3 regions of the Devosia sp. 1566 genome follow, and region 1 is predicted to be linked to each of the others. Evidence: riboswitches for the same ligand, from Rfam matches in the RefSeq annotation. Region 1 holds a riboswitch; each other region holds the start of a gene.
What was found. Region 1 has a riboswitch for cobalamin ahead of ELX51_RS03150 (CbtB domain-containing protein). Riboswitches for the same ligand answer to the same signal wherever they lie in the genome.

Region 1 (7,220 bases):
CTTTTGCGGCACATAGCCGATGCGCAGCCCCGGCAGGCGCGTCACCGTGCCCGTTGTCGGCTTGAGCACGCCCGTCGCCATCTTGGCCGTGGTGGATTTGCCCGAACCATTGGGCCCGATCAGCGTCACGATCTCGCCGCGCCGGATGGCCAGGTCGACCCCTTCCACCAGCACGCGCGCCCCCCGGCGCACGCCAGCGCCGCTCATGCTGATCAATGTTTCGCGTCCTGCCTGCCCGTCCATTTCCGCTCCGTCACGTCGCTTGACAGCGTTCTAAACGTTATAGCATAACGCAGCAAGAACGTAATAACATAACAGGATTGCGCCGATGAAGCTGCTCCCCCTTGCCTTGGTTTCGAGCCTGCTGCTGGGCAGCACGGCCATGGCCGCGCCCAATGTGGTAGCCTCGATCAAGCCGGTGCACTCCCTCGTTGCAGCCGTGATGGAGGGGGTAGGGGAGCCGACCCTCGTCGTGCGGGGCGCCGCCTCACCCCACACTTATGCGCTGCGCCCGTCCGATGCCGGCGCGCTGCAGGATGCTGATCTGGTGTTCTGGACCGGCGCTGGCATGGAGCTGTTCCTCGCCGATGCACTGACCACCCTTTCAGGGCAAGCCGAAGTGGTGGAGCTGAGCCAGGCGCCCGGCATCACCCTCCTGCCAGTCCGTGAAGGCGGCACTTTCGAGGCCCACAGCCACGAGGGCGAGGGTCATGACCATGAGCACGACCACGAGGGTCACGATCACGAAGGCCATGACCACGAAGAGCACGACCACGAGGCGCACGATCACGAAGAGCACGCCCACGAAGGGCACGACCACGACCATGGCGGCGACATGCATTTCTGGCTCGATCCGCAAAACGCCATGCACATGGTCGATGCCATCGCCGCAGCGCTGAGCCAAGCTGATCCCGGTAACGCCACGGCCTACGCCGCCAATGCCGAGCGCGAAAAAGCCAACCTCGTCGCGCTGCAAGCCGAACTGACCGCGACCCTCGCGCCCGTCGCCGACAAGCCCTTCCTCGTCTTTCACGACGCTTACCAGTATTTCGAGAACCGCTTTGGCCTCACCGTCGCGGGCTCCGTCACCGTCACCCCCGACGTCATGCCCGGCGCCCAGCGGATCGACGCCCTGCGCGCCCGCGTGGCCGAACTCGGGGCCACCTGCGTTTTTGCCGAACCCAATTTCGAGCCAACCATCATTGCCGCGATCACCGAAGGCAGCACGGCCAAGGCGGGTGTGCTCGACCCCGAAGGCGGGGCCCTCACTGAAGGCCCAAACCTTTACCCCGAACTGCTGCGCGGCCTCGCCAATGGGCTCCTCGATTGCCTGGGCTAACTAACCCAGCGGCCCCTTGAAGATAAAGAATGCCCCGAGCGCAATGAGCCCGAACCCGACTCCGTGGTTCCAGGTGAACTGCTCGCCGAGGTAAGTGGCGCTGAACAGCACAAAGACCGACAGGGAAATCACCTCCTGAATGGTCTTGAGTTCGGCGCCGCTATAAACCCCGTAGCCGATGCGATTGGCGGGCACCGCCAGCCAATACTCGAAAAAGGCGATGCCCCAGCTTGCCAGCACCACCACCCACAGCGCCGTGCCGGGGAATTTGAGGTGCCCATACCAGGCAAAGGTCATGAAGAGGTTGGACGCGATCAAGAGCCCGATCGGGGCCAGCGTGGCAAAGTTCCAGCCCATTGCGATTACCGCGCGCCCTTGGTGGGCTGTTCGAGCGCATACAGCGCATCGCTGATCGACTCGAGCTTCTTGCGCAGCAGCTCCTGGGCGTCGTGCAGCCCGCGATTATAGTAATAGGCGCCCATCTTTTCGGCAAAAAAGGTCATCAGCATCTCGGCCGGCATCTGCCCGATGGTCTGGTCCAGCTCCAGCCGGAAATAATCCTGAATCTCCGCCACCATGGCCTTGGTTTCGTCGCGGCTGAACTTGATCGGCTTCATTGGGATGGGGCTCCAGAATCGGCGGCACGATAATGCCGCGATCGCCCGTCCGGCAAGCGCCACGCCGCGATTGACCCCTCCGGCCCGCCATGCGAGAACACAGCCTGTGTCGGTTCCCCAAGCCCGTTGTGGCGCGGGGATCAAAAGGGAACACGGTGCGGATTACCCATCAGGGGCCAAAACCGTGGCTGCCCCCGCAACTGTAAGCGGTGCGCTCCTCTCCTTATGCCACTGGCAGCCAAGCTGCCGGGAAGGCGAGAGGCGCTCTATTCACCGCAAGCCAGGAGACCTGCCGGCACAGCAACGAGCTTGTAAGCTCTTTTTCGTTCCGCGCACGGAGGGTGCCGCATGAATACCGCCACTGTTTCGACTGGCCTTCAGTCTCTCTCGCTGTCCCAGCGTCTTGTCGCCGGCTCGCTCGCGCTCCTGCTTGGGCTGACCCTGCTGGTCGGCACCGGCTTTGCCGGCGATTATCGCCTGCACAACGGCGCCCATGACACCCGCCACGCCATGGGCTTTCCCTGCCACTAAGGCCGGGCACGAGAGACGAACAAAGATGTTCCGCAATCTGTTTTTCGCTGCGCTGGTCGCAGCCCTTTGTGCTGGCCTTGTGGCATCCACGGTCCAGCATTTCCGCATCACCCCGCTGATCCTCCATGCCGAAAGCTTTGAAGGGGAGGGCGGCCATTCCCATGGCGAAGAGGCCCCCGCCGCGCATAGCCACGATGCGGCCACCCCGGCCCATGATCACGGCGCCGACGAATGGGCGCCCCAGGACGGTTGGGAGCGCACAGGCTATACCGTGCTCGCCAATCTCCTCGCCGCCGCCGGCTTCGCCCTCGTGATCGGCGCCGTGGGCCTCCTGGCCAATATCCCCATCGCCACCGGCAATGCGCTGTTGTGGAGCCTGGCCGGTTTTGCCAGCTTCTCCCTCGCGCCCGCCTTTGGCTTGCCGCCCGAGCTGCCCGGCATGCCCGCCGCCGGTCTGGGCGCCCGCCAGCTCTGGTGGGTCGCGACGGCCCTTGCCACCGGCGCCGCCTGCCTGCTGCTGGCTAAGACCCGGGCGGGCTGGGCCATTGCCGTGGCGCTCGCACTCGTCCTCGCGCCGCACATCGTGGGCGCCCCCGCGGCTCCCGAAGAGCCAAGCGCCGTTCCGGCCCATCTCGCCACCGCCTTTGCCGCCGCCACCATCGGCACTTCAGCTGTGTTCTGGCTGGTGCTGGGTGTCGTCTTCGGCCTCGTCAATGATCGCCTCGCCCGCCGCGAGGCGTCCCACCCCATCGGAGCTCCCGCATGACCACCAAGATCCCCACCACCGTCATCACCGGCTTTCTGGGCGCGGGCAAGACCACGCTTGTGCGTCACCTCCTCGCCCATGCCCCCAAGGGCAAGCGCATCGCCCTCATCATCAATGAATTCGGCGATCTCGGCGTCGACAAGGACATCCTCGCCGGCTGCGGCGACGAGACCTGCCGTGAAGAGGACATGGTCGAACTCTCCAATGGCTGCATCTGCTGCACCGTGGCCGACGAATTCATTCCCACCATGCAGGCACTGCTGAATCGCCCTGAAAAATTCGATCACATCGTCATCGAAACTTCGGGTCTGGCTCTGCCCCAGCCCCTGATCCGCGCCTTCAATTGGCCCGAGATCAAGGCGCAGGTGACCGTTGATGGCGTGGTGACCGTGGCCGATGCCGCAGCGCTTGCCGAAGGCCGCTTTGCCGCCGATGAAGCGGCTGTCGACCGCCAGCGCCGCCTCGACGAAATGCTCGACCACGAAACCCCCTTGGGCGAGCTCTTCGAGGATCAGCTTGCCGCCGCCGACATGGTCATCATCAACAAGACCGATCTCGTGGATCCCGCCACCCTCGAAAAAGTCGAGCAGAATATCCGCGCCGAGCTGCGCCCCGGCGTCGGCATTGTTCGCGCCGCCAATGGCCATGTCGATATCGCGGCGCTTCTGGGCCTTGGCATGGCTTCCGAAGACGACATCGCCAACCGCCCCAGCCACCACGAACTCGAGCACGAGGGCGAAGGGCACGAGCACGACGATTTCGACAGCTTTTCGCTCCAGCTCCCCGCCATCGCCGGCAAGGACGAGCTGCTTGCCATCATCGAGGACACGATCCGCACCCATGACGTGCTGCGCCTCAAGGGCTTTGCCGCCGTGCCGGGCGCGGCTGCGCGCCTCGCCATCCAGGCCGTCGGCCCCCGCATTACCGCCTATTTCGACCGCCCCTGGGCGCCCGGCGAAACCAGGCAAACCGCACTCGTCGTCATCGGCCAATCCCCGCTGGACCGCGCCGCCATCACCCAAAGCCTGCGCCGCGCCGAAGCCGTGGCGGCATAAGTTCCAAGAGAATGGCACAGGCACGGCACATTCGGCTTCATCCCACCGTCCCCCGTGCGGGGAGGGGGTTGTCGTGCTCGTGCCGTGGCATATCTGTGGCCTTCATCACCACCCCCTCCCTCGATCTCTCCCCTCAAGGGGGAGGGAAGCACAAGAGCCCCACGCTCAGTGACTTCGGCTCCTGCCCTCCCTCCCCTCAGGGGGGAGGGCCGGGGAAGGGGGCTCTCGTCTCCTCCACCAAGGCCCGCTGACATGCACCTTCTTTCCGCCCAAGCCGGTGCCATCCAGCAGGAAGGCGAGGCCATCGATCTCGCCCAAACCCCTGGCGCCTTCATCTTCGCCTCCTCGGCCGATAGCGAACTCGCCATGCTTGCCGCCGCGGCCGATCGCGCGGGCGAAACCGAGCTGCGCCTCGCCAACACGCTGCGCCTGTCCAACAATCTGTCCGTTGATCTGTGGCTCGAGCAGACCGTCCGCCATGCCCGCCTCATCGTCCTGCGCCTCATCGGCGGCGCTGCCTATTTCCAGTACGGCGTCGATGAGATCACTGCCCTCTGCGCCAACGGCAAGATCCCCCTAGCCCTGCTCCCCGGCGACGCCAATCCCGACCCCATCCTGCAAGCCCGCTCCACCATCCACCCCGAAGACTGGACCCGCCTCCACGCCCTCCTCATCGCCGGCGGCCCCGCCAATGCTGATGCGATCTTGAGGTCGTTCACTGAACTCGCCGTCGAGCCCTCCCTCCCCCTTGAGGGGAGGGCCGGGGAGGGGGTCCCTCAGACCGAACTCAAGCCCCGCCTCTCCCACCTTCAGCCCCAGCCCTTCGCCCGCTTCTCCCTCTGGCACCCCGCCACCGGCATCACCGACGAAACCGGCCTGCGCGTCCTGCACGGAAGACCTCATGGTGAGCCCGTCGAACCACGAGGTCGGGCACTCGATCTCGCCACCACCTCGTCCTTCGACAAGCTCAGGATGAGGTCTGCTGAGACATACATCCCCATCCTCTTTTACCGCGCCGCCCTCGAAGGCGCCGGCACCGCCACCCTGCAAGCCCTCGTTGCCGAGATCGAGAACCAAGGCCTGCTGCCGGTCCCGATCCTCGTGTCCTCGCTCAAGGAAGCCGCCTGCGTGCGCTTCGTGCAGAATGTGCTCGAGAGCTTCCCGCCCGCCGCCATCTTCAACCTGACAGGCTTTGCCCTCGCGTTGGACCCCAACGACACGAAGTCCGACCCCTTCAGCGGCACCGATGCCCCCGTCATCCAGCTGATCCAGTCCGGCCGCTCGGCAACGCAATGGCAGGCCGACCCCCAGGGCCTGTCCTCCAAGGACATGGCGATGTTCCTCGTCATGCCCGAACTCGATGGCCGCATCGGCGGCATTCTCGTCGGCCACAAAGCCGATGCCGTCTGGCACACCAGCACCCAATGCCCGCTCAGCGCCTATGCTCCCGACCATTCCGGCATCGGACGCGCCGTCCAGCTCGCCCGCAACTGGACCCGCCTCCGCGCCGCCCCCCGGCCCGAGCGCAAACTCGCCCTCATCCTCGCCAACTACCCCCTCCGCGACGGCCGCCTCGCCAACGGCGTCGGCTACGACGCCCCGGAGTCGACCGTGGAAATCCTCAAGGCGCTGGATGGGGCCGGGTACACGCTTTCAAACCAACCACCGGCCTCATCCCCCTCCCCCTTGAGGGCAGGGATTGATTGTGGGGGTTCAGGCCCATCAACCTACCCAAAATCCTCAGCCGACCTCATCGCCGCCCTCCAGTCCGGCCCCACCAATGCCGACCCCCAGCGCGGCTCATCCGCCGCCACGCTCTCGCTCGCCCGTTATCGCGAACTCTTCGCCGCGCTCCCCCAAGCGATCCAGACCGAAGTCAGGGCCCGCTGGGGCGACCCCGCCACCGACCCGTTCGTGCGCGACGACACCTTCCACCTGCCGGCGCTCATCTTCGGCAATGTCGCGATCCTGCTGCAGCCCGGGCGCGGCTATGGGCTCGACGAAACCCAGAGCTATCACGATCCCTATCTGCCGCCGCCCCATGCCTATCTCGCCGCCTATCTCTGGCTGCGGCACCAATGGGGCGCCCAGGCGCTGATCCACAACGGCAAGCACGGCACGCTGGAATGGCTGCCCGGCAAATCGACTGCGCTCGACGCTTCGAGCTATCCCGATGCGCTTTGGGGCCAGCTGCCCCATCTCTACCCCTTTATCGTCAACGACCCAGGCGAGGGCACCCAGGCCAAGCGGCGCACCGGGGCGGTGATCATCGATCACCTCATTCCCCCGCTCACCCGCGCGGAAACCTATGGCCCGCTCAAGGACCTCGAAGCGCTGCTCGATGAATATTATGCTGCCTCGGGCATGGACAGGCGCCGGCTTGCCGACCTGCGCCGCCGCATCCTCGATTTCACCCGCGACAGCCGGCTCGACCGCGATATCGGCCTGCCCGAGGACGAAACCGAGGCCCTGCTCAAGATCGACAATTTTCTTTGCGACCTCAAGGAAGCCCAGATCCGCGATGGCCTGCACGTCTTTGGCCAATCGCCCACCGCCGAACTCGAACGCGATCTCATCGTCGCCCTGGCCCGCGTCCCCCGCGGCGAGGCCCCGGGCGAGCGCTCCCTGATCCGCGCCCTCGCCGATGATCTCAAGCTCGGTTTCGACCCCCTGACCGCCAAGCTGGGCGAGCCCTGGGCCGGCCCGGATCTATCTGCATTGGCCTGCCTCCCCCTTGAGGGGAGGGCCGGGGAGGGGGTCCCTCCGCTCCGTCACCGCACCGTCGGCGACATCGTCGAACAACTCGAACACCTCGCCGCCGAACTGGTCTCCGGCCGCGCGCCCGAGCCCGGCTGGACCCAAACCGCCGCCGTGCTCGAAACCGTCGAAGCCGTCATCCGCCCGCGCCTGCG
Region 2 (7,220 bases), 580 kb from region 1:
CCTTGAACACCTCGGCGATCAGCGCCTCGGTCAAGACTGCATGTGGCGTGCCCGCGGCCACCAGCCGCCCCTCGCGCATCACTGCGATCTGGTCGCAGAACATGGCGGCGAGGTTGAGATCGTGCAGCGCCACGATCGTGGTGAGCGGCAGCCCGGCCACGAGGCGCAGGATATCGAGCTGGTGCTGGATATCGAGGTGGTTGGTGGGCTCATCAAGGATCAGATCGGTTGGCTCTTGCGCCAGCGCTCGCGCCAGCTGCACGCGCTGCCGCTCGCCGCCCGAAAGCGTATGCCAGGGCTGGTGGCGCCGGTCGGCCAACTCCACCCGCTGCAGGGATTGCTCGACAATGGCGTCGTCCGCTTGCGTCCAGGGCGACAGGGCCGAGCGGTGCGGCGTGCGCCCCAGCCGCACCACATCGAGCACCGTCACATTGGCTTCGGTCGTGGCATGTTGCTCGACCACCGCTACGCGCTGGGCGAGCTGGCGCCGGCCGAAGCGGCCCAGCGGGGCGGTATCAAGGGTGACCTCGCCACCAGCGGGCGCGCGCAAACCCGCGAGGAGCCGGATCAGCGATGATTTGCCCGACCCATTGGGCCCGAGCAGGCCCAGCGTCATGCCGGGCTGCGCCTCGAGGGTCACGCCATCGACGATGATCTTGCTGCCAGCCTTCCAGCTCACGCCATGGGCGGCAATGGTCATCGCGCACCCCGCCCGCGATATAGGATGACGGCAAAGAACGGCACCCCGACCAGCGCGGTGACCACCCCGATCGGCAGCACCTGCTGGGGCAGGATGATGCGCGAAACGATGTCGGCCAGCACCATGAACACCGCTCCCACCACCACGCAGGCGGGCAGCAGCCGCAGATGGTGCGGGCCCACGATGAAGCGGGCGACATGGGGAATGACGAGGCCCACAAAACCGATCGAGCCCACCATCGACACCATGGTTGCGGCCATGAGGGCGGTGAGCGCAAACAGCACCACCCGCACCTGCGCCACGGGCACGCCGAGCGAACGAGCGGCGTCATCCCCGAAGGTGAAAGCATCGAGCGCCCTCGCATAGCGCAGGCACACGACAAGCCCCGCGCCAACCACGCCCGCGGCGAGGCCCACATCGCTCCAGCGCACGCCGGCAAAACTGCCCAGCAGCCAGAACATGACGCTGCGCGCCTGTTCGGCATCGGCCGAAGTGCTGACGACATAAGAGGTCAGCGCATTGAACAATTGCGAAGCGGCGACACCGGCCAGGATCGTGCGCTCGGCGCTGCCCGCCGCGCCTCGCGCGAGGAGAATGACAAAGGCAAAGGCGGCCAGGGCTCCGGCAAAGGCGCCCAGCGGAATGGCGGCGCTACCCGCCCCCATGCCGAGCACGATAACGCAGACCGCCCCGGTCGAGGCGCCTGCCGAAACGCCCAGCACATAGGGTTCGGCCAGCGGATCGCGCAGCAGCGATTGCAGGATCGCGCCACACAGCGCCAGCCCCGCCCCGCAGGCGGCCGCTACCAGTGAGCGGCTGAGCCGATAATCCCAGATCACGCTTTCCTGGATGCGGCTGATCTCGAACTGCGTCCAGCCCAGGCGGTTGGTGATGGCCTGGAGCGTGGTGTGGAGCGAAATGGGCATTTCGCCAATCCCCACGCCCAGCGCCACGGCAAGGGGCAGCAGCAAGGCTGCCCCCGCGATCACCGATCCCCCCAGCCGCGCGCGGCGCCGCTGGGTCATCGCCATGGTCATTGCAGCAGGCCCTGGCTCTGCAGCGCCCCCGCCATAATTTCGAGCCCGCCTATGGTGCGCAGGGTCGGGTTCATTGCCTGCGCGTCGAGCAGCACCAGATGGTCCGCCTGCACGGCGCTGAGCTGGCTGACCACCGGGTCGGTTTGGAGAAACTCCATTTTGACGGCAGGGTCATCGGCCGGCCGGTTGCGCCGGTCCATCGTGCCTACGACGATGACGGTGGGGTCGGCCGGCGCAATGGCTTCCCAGCTCACCAGCGGCCAATCTTCTTCGCTGTCGACGATGTTGCGGGCACCCAGCACCTCCATCATATAGGCCGAAGCGCCATTGCGGCCCGCCACCCAGGCATCCCCGGCGATTTCAGGGCTCGAAAACCAGAACACCATGGAAAGCCCCGCCGCACGCTTCCCCAGTTGCGCGCGCACGGCCGCTTCGCGGCTGCGCAGCTCGCTCACGAGTTCGGCCCCCCGCTCATTGACGTCAAAGATCGCCGCCAATTCGCTGATCTCCTGGTAGAGCAGTTCGCTGGTCCAGGGTTCGAGGCGCACGCCATCGCCGTTGCTGGCATCCTTCATGGCGCAGGTGGTCGGCGAGATATAGCTCGGGATCCCGAGATCAGCATATTGCTCGCGGTTACCCGCTTCATCGCGCATCCCGAACTGGGCGGCAATGAAATCGGGCTCGGTGCCAAGGATTGCTTCATAGCTCGCGGTGCTGTCGGCCAGGCGCGGCACTTTTGCGTTGTCGGCGGCAACCTCTTCGAGCACCGGCGAAACCCAGGTGGCGGTGCCCACCATGCGATCGGCCAGACCGAGCAGCAGCAGGATTTCCGAGCTGTTCTGCCCGATGCCGACGGCCCGCTGCGGTGCCTCGGTAAAGGTGAGTTCGACCCCGCAATTTTCGAGCTGCAGGGGGTATTGGGTTGCGTGTTGGGCCAAGGCCGTGCTGGCCGTGGCAACAAAAATGCCGCTGGCCAGAAGGGAGAATAGACGCATCGAAACCTCTCGTGATGCTGTTCAAGCCAAACGATCAGCCAGACACGAGGGGAAAGTTGAGGTCATGCTGCCGCTACCCCGAAGAGGGCGCAGCGGCAACGATCGGACCAGGCAAGAGCCGGTCCGCACCCCACCGAAACACCTCGTTCGGTTTGCTGGTCGATGTCCCGGCAGGTCTCCTGGCTCGCGGCTCTGGCGCTCCTCGTCCCCTTCCCGGTCGCTTGACCAGTGGCTTGGACGGTGAACTTGCCGCTTACAGTTGCGAGGGCAGCTTCGGTTTTGGCCCCTGATGGGTAATCCGCACCGTATTCCCTTTTCATCCGCGCTCGATGGCGGAACCGTGACCCCGCCGTCTTAGCGGCGCGTCGGACCCTGGGCAAGGGGGAAGTGGCGGAGGGGGTGTCGCGGTCAGCCGCTCGCCAGCCGCGCCACCGAGCTGCGCACCACTAGTTCCGCGCGCAACAGGATATTGGTGGATTTGGGCTGCTCGTCGGCCAGCAGGGTCAGCAGCAATTCCATCGCCGCTTCCCCGATCCGGTGCCGGGGCTGCTTCATCGTCGTCAGCGACGGGCTGACAAAGCTGGCAAAGGAAATATCGTCGAACCCCATCACCGAAAACTGCCGCGGCAGTTCATAGCGGCGCGTGTTGAGCGCGATGATGACCCCGAGGGCCGTTGCATCATTGACGCAGAAAAACGCGCTGGGCAGCGCATCGCGCACAAACATCAGCTCGGCGGCGGCGCGTCCGCTTTCCGTCGTGCCATCGCCATCGAGGATCAGCCGCGGATCGATGCGGATGCCGGCCCCTTCAAGGGCCGCGCGATAGCCCGCTTCGCGCAAGCGGTTAATCTCCCGGCTGCTGGAATGGCCGATAAAGGCGATGCGCCGGTGCCCCTGCGAAATCAGGTGCTCGGTGGCGACGCGGGCGCCCTCGACATTGTCGACCCCGACAAAGGGAATGCTTTGCCCCGTCACCGGCTCGTTAACGGCGACGGTCGGGGGCAGGCGGGTTTCGCCGCGATCCTGCCCGAAGCCGAACGGCAGGTGGCCGGTAAAGAGGATCAATCCATCCGCCTGGTTGGAGCTGATGAACCGGAGATAATCGGTTTCCCGGCTCGGATCGTTCTGGGTATTGCCGATCAGTACCCCATAGCCGCGCTTGCTGGCTTCAGTCTCGAGACCCACGAGGATGTTGGAGAAATTGGGGTCGCCCACATCGGGGGCAAGGATCAGGATCATGTTGGAGCGCCGCATGCGCAGCGAGCGCGCCAGGGCATTGGTGGTGTAGCCGGTGCGGGCAACGGCTTCGGCGACCTTGCGGCGGGTGGCGTCGGCGACTTTGGTCGGCTCGTTGATGGCGCGGCTGACGGTGGCGATCGACACCCCGGCCATGGCCGCAACATCTTCAATGGTCGCCAGCTTTTGCTGCTGCACTCCGCCCCGCTCCGCCCTCCGCGCCGCTCGGTTGCGCTGCAACCGGCTTACGCCCAGACAAGTGTCATTTGCGCGATCAATCAGTGCGCCTGTGCCCCTTAGCAGAGGTCGACCCAGGCGGCACGCTCTACCACTCCCCCATAGCAGTTATGCACCTGTGTAAACCTTTACATCAATCCTGAAAACCTTTACACCGGCACTCAAGCAGAGAGCCGCACAGTAAGTGCGCCATGCTTGGGGGAGGGCGGCAGCATGATCGATGCGCAAGACGCAAATGCGTCCCCGATCTTGTCGGCCCACCGCATTTCCAAGTCCTTTGGCGATATTCCGGTGCTGTTCAGCATCGATTTCGACATCAGGCCCGGCGAGGTTCACGCCATTATCGGCGAGAATGGCGCGGGCAAGTCGACGCTGATCAAGATCCTCTCCGGTATCGAGCAGCCGACCTCGGGCACCATCACCTATCAGGGGCAAACCGTGGTCTTGCCACCCGATGGGCAGGCGGCGGCCATGGGCATCGTGGTGATCCACCAGGAATTGCTGCTGGCCGAACATTTGAGCGTCGCCGACTCCATTTTCCTCGGGCGCGAATTGCGCCGCGGCCCATTCTTGCAGCTCAAGCAGATGCGCGAGCAGACCCGGGCCATCCTCGACACGCTCCATGTCCATATCGACCCCGATGCGCGCATCAACACGCTCTCCGTCGCCGACAAGCAGATGGTGGAAATCGCCAAGGCGATCAGCCGCGATGCGCGCGTCATCATCATGGACGAGCCGACCGCCGTGCTGTCGGTTGGCGAAACCCAGACCTTTTTCGAGCAGATCCGCCGCCTCACCGCCAAGGGCGTGGCGGTGATCTTCATCTCCCACAAGCTCGAAGAAATCATGGAGCTCGCCGACCGGGTAACGGTGCTGCGCGACGGGCAGCTGATCGCGACGGTCGGTACCGAGAACCTGACGCCCGATTCCATCGCCCAGATGATGGTGGGGCGCGAACTCTCCAATCTTTATCCGCCCAAGCACGAGCCTGATGTGGATGGCGAAGTCGTGCTTTCCGTGCGCGATCTCGCCGCGCCCGGGGTCTCGGGCATCTCCTTCGAGCTGCGGCGCGGGGAAATCCTCGGCTTTGCCGGGCTGATCGGTTCGGGCCGCACCGCGGTGGCGGAAGCCATTGTCGGGCTCACGCGCAAAACTGCCGGCACCCTAGAGGTGCATGGCGCTCCCGCCGATTTCCCGGATCTCGCGAGCTCGCTCGATGCCCGGCTGGCCTATATGACCAAGGACCGCAAGGGGCGGGGGCTGCTGCTCAATGCCGGCCTGCAGCCCAATCTCACATTGCTCACGCTCAAGAAGCACCTGCGCCACGGCTTTCTCGACGGGCGCAGCGAAGCGCAGGCGCTCGAGCGCGCGGTGCGGCGCTTTGATGTGCGCGCGCGCGATCCGTCGGTGCCGGTGGGCAAGCTGTCGGGCGGCAATCAGCAAAAGCTGATGCTGGGCAAGACCATGGAAAGCGAACCCGACATCATCATCATGGATGAGCCCACGCGCGGTATCGATGTGGGCACCAAACAGCAAATCTATCACATCATCGCGGCGCTGGCCGCCGAGGGCAAGGCGATCATCGTCATCTCCTCGGAAATGCAGGAAGTCATCGGCCTTTCGCACCGTGTCGTCGTCATGCGCAACGGGCGCATGGCCGGGGTGCTGGAAGGCGCTGAGATCACCGAGGCCGAGATCATGCGTTACGCGGCCGGCATCAAGCTGGGGGTGGAAAATGAGCGTGTCAGTGCCTGAAACCACAAGCAAGCCGGCCAAAAGCTTCAAAATCGATCTCAAGATCCTGGGGCCGCTGCTGGCGCTGATCCTGCTGATCATTCTCGGCTATAGCCTCAACCCGCTGTTTCTGGGCGAGGGCAATGTCACCAATCTGCTGACCCGCTCCGCCTTTATCGGCATCATCGCGGTGGGCGCGACCTTTGTGATCACGGCCGGCGGCATCGATCTGTCCGTGGGCTCCATGGCCGCCTTTATCGCCGGCATGATGATCATCATCATGAACTCGGCCGTCGACAGCATGGGCGCCTCAATCTGGACCGTGCTGCTGGGGGTGGGTTGCTCGCTGATTCTCGGGCTGGGGGCCGGTTTCATCAACGGCTTTTTAACCACCAAGGCCAAGATCGAAGCCTTCATCGTCACCCTGGGCACGATGGGCATCTACCGCTCGCTCGTGACCTATTTCGCCGATGGCGGCACCCTCTCGCTCAATAGCGGCGCGCGCGAAATCTACCGGCCGGTTTATTACGACAGCTTCCTGCGCATACCCTACCCGGTCTGGGTGTTCATTATCGTCGCGGTGGTCGGCTGGATCCTGATGAACCGCACGGCATTTGGCCGCTATTGCATGGCCATCGGCTCCAACGAGCAGGTGGCGCGCTATTCCGCCATCAAGGTCGATCGCGTGCGCACCTGGACCTATGTGCTGCAGGGCCTTTGCGTATCGCTCGCCACCATCATCTATGTGCCCCGCCTCGGCTCGGCCTCCTCCGCCACCGGCGTCTTGTGGGAGCTCGAGGCCATTGCGGCCGTGATCATCGGCGGCACCATGCTCAAGGGCGGCTACGGGCGCATCGGGGGCACGGTGATCGGCGCGCTGATCCTCACGGCCATCGGCAATATCCTCAACCTCACCGATATCATCTCCAACTACCTCAACGGGGCCGTGCAGGGGGTGATCATCGTGGCGGCCGTCTACCTGCAGCGCGGCAGCTTCAAGCGCGCCATCCGCAAAAAGGCCGAATAGCGAAATTTCCCAGCCCAACAGGGCGGGGCAAAACCGGCGCACAACGCGCCACACAAGGGAGGACTACCCATGTCTATCAAGGCATTGACCCTGGCTCTGGCCGCGACCACGGCTCTGGCGGCCCCATCGCTCGCCCAGGACCAGGTCAAGATCGGCGTTTCCATTCCGGCGGCCACCCATGGCTGGACCGGCGGGCTCAACTACCATGCCAATGAAGCCGAAAAGCGCCTCGAAGCGCTGTATCCCAATCTCGA
Region 3 (7,220 bases), 1.5 Mb from region 1:
GATGGCCAACATATTGGTCCAATGCGCGCGAGCGACAGTCCTTGGGTTTTTCTCTGCCGCAACCAGTGTTGGTACGGCAACGGATACAGATGGAACGGGCCCACCTCGTCCCTCGACCTTGTTGCTGAGTGGGATCCCGCGCTTGCCTCCCCCTCCTCTACCAAGACACCCTGAGAGATGAAGCCGACCTATCAATGGAGCGATGACCATGATGGAGTTGCGTCGACCGCTAGCAACCGGCTCTGCTGAAACTGCGGCTTGTTCCGCGGCCTTCAGCTTTCGCGGCATATAGCGCCTGGTCTGCCTGCCGGAAAAGCTCCTCTCCTGCCTCTTCCAAACGAAAGGCCAGCCCCACGGAGGCGCCCAGCTGGACCTTTGCACCATGATATTCAAACGGCAACTGCATGACCTCCACTATCTGACGGGCCAAGCGCTCAGCATACTCAGGCCCATGCTCCGCGTGTAAAACTACCGCGAACTCGTCACCTCCAAGTCTGCCGACAAGAGGAACGTCGACACAGCAAGCACGCAACCGCTGTGCCATCTCTCTGAGACATGCATCACCAAAGGCGTGACCGTAAGTGTCGTTTATGGCCTTGAAGCCATCGAGGTCCACGAGCAGCAAGGCGCTGATTCCTTGCGGCCGATCCAGGCGCGCCTGAAGGCGTGCCCTGTTGGCTAAACCCGTCATGGCATCTGTCTCTGCAAGATGACGCATGCGGTCGATCAGGAGACGATCCTCGGTGATGTCCTGCTTGGTGCCGAAGAGCCTTTCAGGGCGGCCGTTGGTCAACTGGACCCCTGCTGAAAGACGCATCCATCGCTTCTGACCATCCGCTCGGATGATCTCGGCGTCCATGGTGAACTCGCCTCTAGCTTCGATAGCCCGCGCGCGGGATTCTTCCATCGCGGCTCGCGAGGTATCCGAATAGTGGCTGACTGTGCGGTCCCGGCTCAGAGGGGCGCCTCGCTCGATACCAAACAGGTCATAAACTCCAGAACTCCACCGAAGCGCATTTTCAGCCAGATGACACTGCCAAATGCCCAAACCGGCGCTCGCTGTAGCCTGGTCTATGAGTATCAGGTCGTCGCTCACGTCGAATGATGCGGGACCTCCGCTTTCAATCTGTCCGGGATGAAAGGCCTCCAGCGCAATCATGGCTAATTGGTTCGCCGTGCCGAGGCTCCGTGGCGTTTTATCACCCAACGTCAGCAGATGGCTGGGAGAGTGGGCGTTCCCACCAAGAGGCAGAAAAGCAAGAAAGCCAACCGGCGAACCGTCAGCAAACCTTAGTTGGTCGGGAGCGAGCGTTTCGTGGGCATAGAGGTTGGCCAGGACCAAGGGTAGCCGGACTGTCCGCGCGCGCCGCTCAAAGTTCAAAGCGGCACCTTTCAACACAAGGGAGGATCCACTCTGAACAGTTGGAGTTGAACCGCCGGCCGTTAAACAGCGAAGACTGGCGGAGGATAGACCCAGCAAGGAGCGAATGCGATCCAACCTGCTGCCCAGCTTTCGCTCAGGAACAGCTGCGTATGGCGGTCGCATGTCGAACAACTTCACGTTGGCCCCTCAGTATTGGCTAACGGACCCTAACTCATGTTCTTTAAGAAATTTTCGGCCCGTAGGCTACTGTGTCACGGCGCCCGATAATCAATGGCAGAGCGGGAATAGGCTTTGCCGATCAAGACCATCTCTGGCTGGACATACGGCGCTTTCAGGCGGTCTCACCCCAGCGATCACGATAGACCAGCTGCTCGAGCGGGAGGCGCTGGCGCCATCCACGCTGCTCGAGTTCTGGGCTCGTCATTGTCTGCTCTACCAGCCCCGCGCAGAGATAGGCGACCACACGTAGCTGGGAGGGAATGCCCAGCACCTCCTTGAGAGCTCCTTCATCGAGGATACTCACCCAGCCGACACCAACCCCTTCTGCGCGGCCGGCCAGCCACAGGTTCTGGATGGCACAAACCGTGCTGAACACGGCCATGTCCGGCATATGGGTCGCCCCAAGCGCCACCGGACCTGCCCTGCCCGGGTCGCAGGTCACGCAAATCCCGACAGGAGCCTGCAAAATGCCCTCAAGCTTGAGGGCCGCATAGGCTCCTCTGCGCTCAGGCGGGAACATGGCCATCGCCTCTGCATTGGCGCGCTCGAAAATGGCCCTGATCCGCGCTTTTTGTGCTAGTGCGGTGACGATCAGGAAGTTCCAGGGCTGCATCAACCCTACTGAGGGAGCATGGTGGGCGGCCTCTAGCATGCGCCATAGCACCGGCTCCGGAATGGCGTCGGGCAGAAAATCCCGTCTCACGTCGCGGCGCGTCTGGATGGCCCTGTACACCGCGGCCTTCTCCTCGGCGGAAAACGGACCTGACGGTGCATATTGAAGGGCGGCGGGGCGATCAAAACTGGCAGGCATGGCGATGCTCCTGTGGTTTGACAGGGGCTGCTCTCCACACAGCGACCGATATAGGCCTGGCCGGTCTTCTGGCTTCGGTTCAACTCCTTCGGGAGCCTTCCCGGCCAAGACCAGTGGCATAGTTCCCGAGGATCCCCGTTACAGCGCTGGGCGCGCCGCGGTTTTGCACCGCGTTTCCGATTCTCCCGCAAGCGCGGGCACCGAGGCAACAAATTGCTAGAGCCGGTTTCCGTTCTTGTCCAGCTTCGAAAGTTCACCGACGGACCAGGATCCCGCTAGCAGCGCGCAACATGCAGCGGATATCGATCAAGGTCGCCGCAGGCACAGCGCCGCATCTGGAAGCAGGGATTAAGCAGACACCCGTCTTGCACGCGTGGGTTTGGTGCCGCGCGATTGCCATCAATTGGGCGCCCAGGTGGCCTCGACGTGGTGTGCGGCCGATCGGTGCACTTGTAGGAATTGACCGTCGGGTTCGTCCATCGCCGCGCCGGGGACGAATATAGGCCTACCAGAGATGGCCGGAATCGATCACCGGCTTGTGAGCTTGTGGCTTGCCGCGTTCGTGGACAGGGTGTTCGCGATGCGTCGAGTAACAAGGGGAGACGGTCACCATGACCACCGATTGCACCGGGCGGATCGCCAGCCGTAGCGAACAAACAATAGCGGCCTATCGCCAGAGGGTCCATGACTTACGCCTGATGGCCGAGCGGGAAGATCGGGCCGGCGGGGATATGCTGGAACTCACCGGCTGGTTCTGTGCCCAGGATGAACGCTGGTCGCCCAGCACCGTGCGGCAGTATCGGGCCGCCATCCTGATGGCACTGGAGACGTTACCATTTCATCCTACAGCACGTACGCTCCTTGTAGAGCGCTTGCGCAGGGGGCCCTTGCCGACGAACTCGGGACCTCGAAAGACCTCGGCAAAGAAGCGCAAGAGCCTGCCCATCGCGCAGTTCACCCGGCTGGAGCAGTTCCTCCATGATTCGGGACGGTCAGATGACAAGCTGATCCGGGGCTTCCTGGTCTTCGGGGCAGCGCTCTTCCTGCGGCCGGTCGAATATCTCAACGCTCGGGTGGAGGGCATGATGTTGATGGTGCAGAACGCCAAGGCCACCAATGGGCGGGGAAATGGCGAGGAACGCGCGCGTGATCTCCAATCCATGGGCAAGAAGGCCATTGCCGCTCTTGTGAAGTTCGTCGAGCGCCTGCGTACGGCGGTCCAGGAGGCCGGCGCCTGGAAGAAGCTCCATAACCGGCTCGCTTCGCGATTAGCCCGCATCTGCAAATGCCTCGGCATCGCGCGGGTTAGCCTCTACACCCTGCGCCATGTCGGGATGGCTACGGCCAAGAGCTGGATGGCGCCCGAGGAGGTCGCCGCCTCTGCCGGTCATGCCTCGGTGCACACTGCCATGACGCATTATGCCAAGCGCAGGACCGGTTGGGTGGGGCTCAGGCTGGCAGGACGACCCTCGCCGGCAAGCGTAGCGAGGGTCAGGGGTGCTGCACAGGTCTTTCGGCCCTCGGGGCAGACTATGTGTCAATGGAAGTGAGGGGCACAATGCAGACCCTTGCAAAGCCGAGCTGGATCCGCGATTGTACCTCGGCTTGTACCAACCGGCGTTTTATGCCGCGTGCAAACCGCCAATATCCGGGCGAAAACGTGGAATTCGTGCAGAGTCCCTCCCGCTCCGCCACTTTCCTTACTTAGAATGGTTGAATTCACGAAGGTAAGCGACGTCGCTTAGCTCTGGACCGTAAAAGCAAGCCTAACATGTGCAGCAGCGTGGCCGTTCGGCGTGGTGGAACCGGGAAAAATAATGTCTCGACCTGTGAACCGCCTTTCGGTGAAGGCGGAAAAGACGCGCAGGGCGTGGCCCTTCTTGCTGTGGCCCTGATGGCTGTCCATTCAGCCTTAGCGCAGCATCAATGCCGAGAGCGTCGGTGTTTTCCTAAATGCCCATCATTGCCGCCCGCAGCAGCCATCGGATCGCTGCCCTGCTTGTAGTCGCCAACATCCGTAAGAGCTATCGTTCCAAGGTGGAGCCGCTCAGGGCCGCCATAGAGGCTCACCCTGTAAGGCACAAAGTTTTTGGAGCCGTAGTTCAATGGCCCGAACAGCACCCGAATTTCTGACAGGCTGGGAATAGTGTCTGCACCCAGAACGGCAGCAAGAACCGGAGCGGCTATCCGAACGCCCGCTTCTGTAAAGCCGATGCGCTCCAGCGTCTGCGATAGCGGGGCAGGGGTCGCAACGGGCATTACTAGGTCGAGAAACTCAGGAAAGGGCTCAGTGCGCGTTTGGGCGACTACTTGCACGTTTGAGCTGTATGCCGGTGCCTCGGGCGCAGCTGTCTGATTTTCCTGAGCTGCCAATGGGGTATGGTCTCCCTCACCTCGCTCGATGGATAGGGCAGCCAGCTCCTGCCGGCTGAAAACATACATGCCTTCTGGCGGCGTGCGGAACATGGTGGTGACTACGGCGGAGTGGACACCGAACTTTGCCATAGCGTCGAGGATATCGGCAATTGTGTACTGAGCTGCGGTCAGGTCAACGTCACCCGGGCCGGAAACCTGGTGCACGCCCAGTTCGCCTGCGGCCTGGCGGTTGTCTCCGGCTAGAAACACATAAGCGCAAGCTGAGTAGCAGCCGGCTCCTGCCGATATCCTAGTGTCCATCTTGCGGGCGAACACTTCTCCGGCGACGGCAAGGGCATCGAGAGCGTCACCGCCGTTGCTGGCTAGGTCTAGAAGGTTGGCGCCGGGGCGGGCCTGCAGCGCATTCGCAAACTCGCGCGCGGTCGTAGGAGTGAAGTCCCCTCGCATCTGGATTGTATTGGGAGCATTAGGTGGAAGCGTGAAGGGGCCATATCGGGTGGCGCCGTCCTGGGCCATTGTTACCCCGGATGTTGAGCAGAGGAACGCCCCGGCGCCATCGCTATCAGCCTATTGCACCGAGCCATTTGCATCCTCCCACTCCCGCCATTTAGTTCACCGATGCCCTTGAAAGATAGGGCAGCGCGCTGTCCTTTTCGGCTGCGCGCACCCTCTAGATGGACGAACTCGCGTCTGAAGTAGAGGCTATATAGATGGCCATCGGCTTAGCCCTTCACCACCAACCGCCGGTACGCCAGCAGCAGGGTAAGGGTCAGGATCAAACCTAGCGCAACTCCGATTAAGCCGGCGGTGAGCAGCGGGGGTGCATAGAACAGCCTAAGTTCCCCATTGCTCCCGGCCGCGATGTCTATGGCGGTGAAGATACCGTCAACCGCCCGCACCGCTATGGGCGTTCCGTTTAACTCGGCTCGGTAACCCGGCCACCACGCCCGGGCAAACACCAGAGTCCCCGGTTCTGCGCCTGTGTTCGCAACTCTCAATTTAGCTTGGGTGAAGGTCGCGGGCGCTGTTTGCGCCGCCGCTATTCCGGGGGAGGCCCAGGCCAAGGAGCCAGGCATGGTAGTCAGTTCGCGAATGTAGCGCTGGGTATAAACACCGTCAAATGCGAGCCGCCATTCGGAACCGAGCTGCGGCAGCAAGGTCTCCAGGTGCTCGCCCCTGTGCGCGATGATGCTGTTGATACGAAACAGGTCCACAAAAGGCTGACCGGTTTCCGGTTCTATAGCGAACAGCCGCGTCGCCGCTTCCGGGCAGGTGGAGCCATTCCAAGGCATGCAGAGCAGATCGGTTAGGGGCTGGTGGCCGATGGCGCTGTAGCCATTGATGCGGCTCTTGCCTTGTTCGAAGAAAATATAGCCGCTGACAAATTCAGCGGCGCGCTCAGGATTGGTGCCATAGCCGGCCGGCCCAAGCACGATTTCATAGGCGGGCGGCGCATCTGTGGTCAGGGCGTCTGCAGCGGCGCTCGAATAGCGCGGAAAGTTCACATCCTCAAAGGCATTGTTTTGGCGGATCAGGCCATGCGTGGCGGTGAACAGCAGCAAGGTGACTGCGCCGGCCCAGCCAAGCATGGCGGCGCGCCGCTGGCGCAGCATGGCCAACATCCCAAACGCGCCAACGCAGATGAGAAGGGAAACCAGCAAGACCCGTCCGCGGCCGGGCGTCAGCTGCCAAGAGGTCAAGTGCGCCAAGCCGATTAGGGCGCCAGCCAGCATCAGCCGATAACGTGACCAGACCAGGCCCACCTGCGTAACAACAAGAGCGAACAGCAGCAGCAGCGCTAGATGGAGGAACGGTATCCAGCGCAGGAGGAAATGCAGGAGCGAAAACTCTTCGGGCCCCTGAAAGGCAATCACCACTAGACCTCCAAGGATCAACAGCGAGAGCACGGCCGGCTGCCGCCAGTTGAACGACCTCCAATCAAGCAATGCTGCCAGCGGCGCCAGGAACCAGGCGACATAAAAGATCGGGGTCTCGGCCGGGCCGTAGCCGTGCCACAGCTTGAGAAAGCCGAAATGTAGCGGCGCACTGACCTGCAGCACGTCCGCCAGATTGGGCATCATGAAGCCGTTGTTGAACACCGTGCTCGTGCGCGACGAAACGCTGCTTGCCCCCACCAAAGCAAGCAGCGGCAGGGCACTGAGCAACAATGCAATACCCAGGGGCATCACAGACAGCAGGGCGCGCACCCACGAGCGATCAACACGGAACTGCTCCACCAGGTGCAGCGCGGCCACGAAGCCAAGGAGCAGGATGGTGTAGGGAAAGCCCATCGTGATGGTCAGGTAGCAAAACAGCGCTGCCCCCAGCCAATAACGGCGGCCCCGGAGCGACAGGCGCAGAAACGCCCACGCCCAAACGAACCAGGCAAAGGACGAGAACATGGGGAACCAGTTTGAAGCGCCCCAATAG

Region 2: it holds a riboswitch for cobalamin, as region 1 does, so the genes downstream of both, ELX51_RS00295 (ABC transporter substrate-binding protein) here and ELX51_RS03150 (CbtB domain-containing protein) in region 1, are expected to answer to the same signal.
Region 3: it holds a riboswitch for cobalamin, as region 1 does, so the genes downstream of both, bluB (5,6-dimethylbenzimidazole synthase) here and ELX51_RS03150 (CbtB domain-containing protein) in region 1, are expected to answer to the same signal.

What each region holds. Positions count from the first base shown of each region.
Region 1 covers NZ_CP034767.1:645,527-652,746, forward strand. Annotated here, with positions in the region: gene ELX51_RS03130 (ATP-binding cassette domain-containing protein) at 1-243, opposite strand, end outside; gene znuA (zinc ABC transporter substrate-binding protein ZnuA) at 329-1,339, shown strand; gene ELX51_RS03140 (DMT family protein) at 1,340-1,696, opposite strand; gene ELX51_RS03145 (DUF2164 domain-containing protein) at 1,702-1,956, opposite strand; cobalamin riboswitch at 2,050-2,268, shown strand; gene ELX51_RS03150 (CbtB domain-containing protein) at 2,305-2,487, shown strand; gene ELX51_RS03155 (CbtA family protein) at 2,513-3,253, shown strand; gene cobW (cobalamin biosynthesis protein CobW) at 3,250-4,308, shown strand; gene cobN (cobaltochelatase subunit CobN) at 4,561-7,220, shown strand, end outside.
Region 2 covers NZ_CP034767.1:68,790-76,009, forward strand. Annotated here, with positions in the region: gene ELX51_RS00285 (ABC transporter ATP-binding protein) at 1-700, opposite strand, end outside; gene ELX51_RS00290 (iron ABC transporter permease) at 697-1,725, opposite strand; gene ELX51_RS00295 (ABC transporter substrate-binding protein) at 1,734-2,732, opposite strand; cobalamin riboswitch at 2,884-3,090, opposite strand; gene ELX51_RS00300 (LacI family DNA-binding transcriptional regulator) at 3,141-4,166, opposite strand; gene ELX51_RS00305 (sugar ABC transporter ATP-binding protein) at 4,419-5,960, shown strand; gene ELX51_RS00310 (ABC transporter permease) at 5,941-6,966, shown strand; gene ELX51_RS00315 (substrate-binding domain-containing protein) at 7,036-7,220, shown strand, end outside.
Region 3 covers NZ_CP034767.1:3,349,868-3,357,087, reverse strand. Annotated here, with positions in the region: gene ELX51_RS16030 (diguanylate cyclase) at 230-1,399, opposite strand; gene bluB (5,6-dimethylbenzimidazole synthase) at 1,716-2,414, opposite strand; cobalamin riboswitch at 2,455-2,634, opposite strand; gene ELX51_RS16020 (hypothetical protein) at 3,026-3,964, shown strand; gene ELX51_RS16015 (hypothetical protein) at 4,338-5,306, opposite strand; gene ELX51_RS16010 (hypothetical protein) at 5,513-7,220, opposite strand, start outside.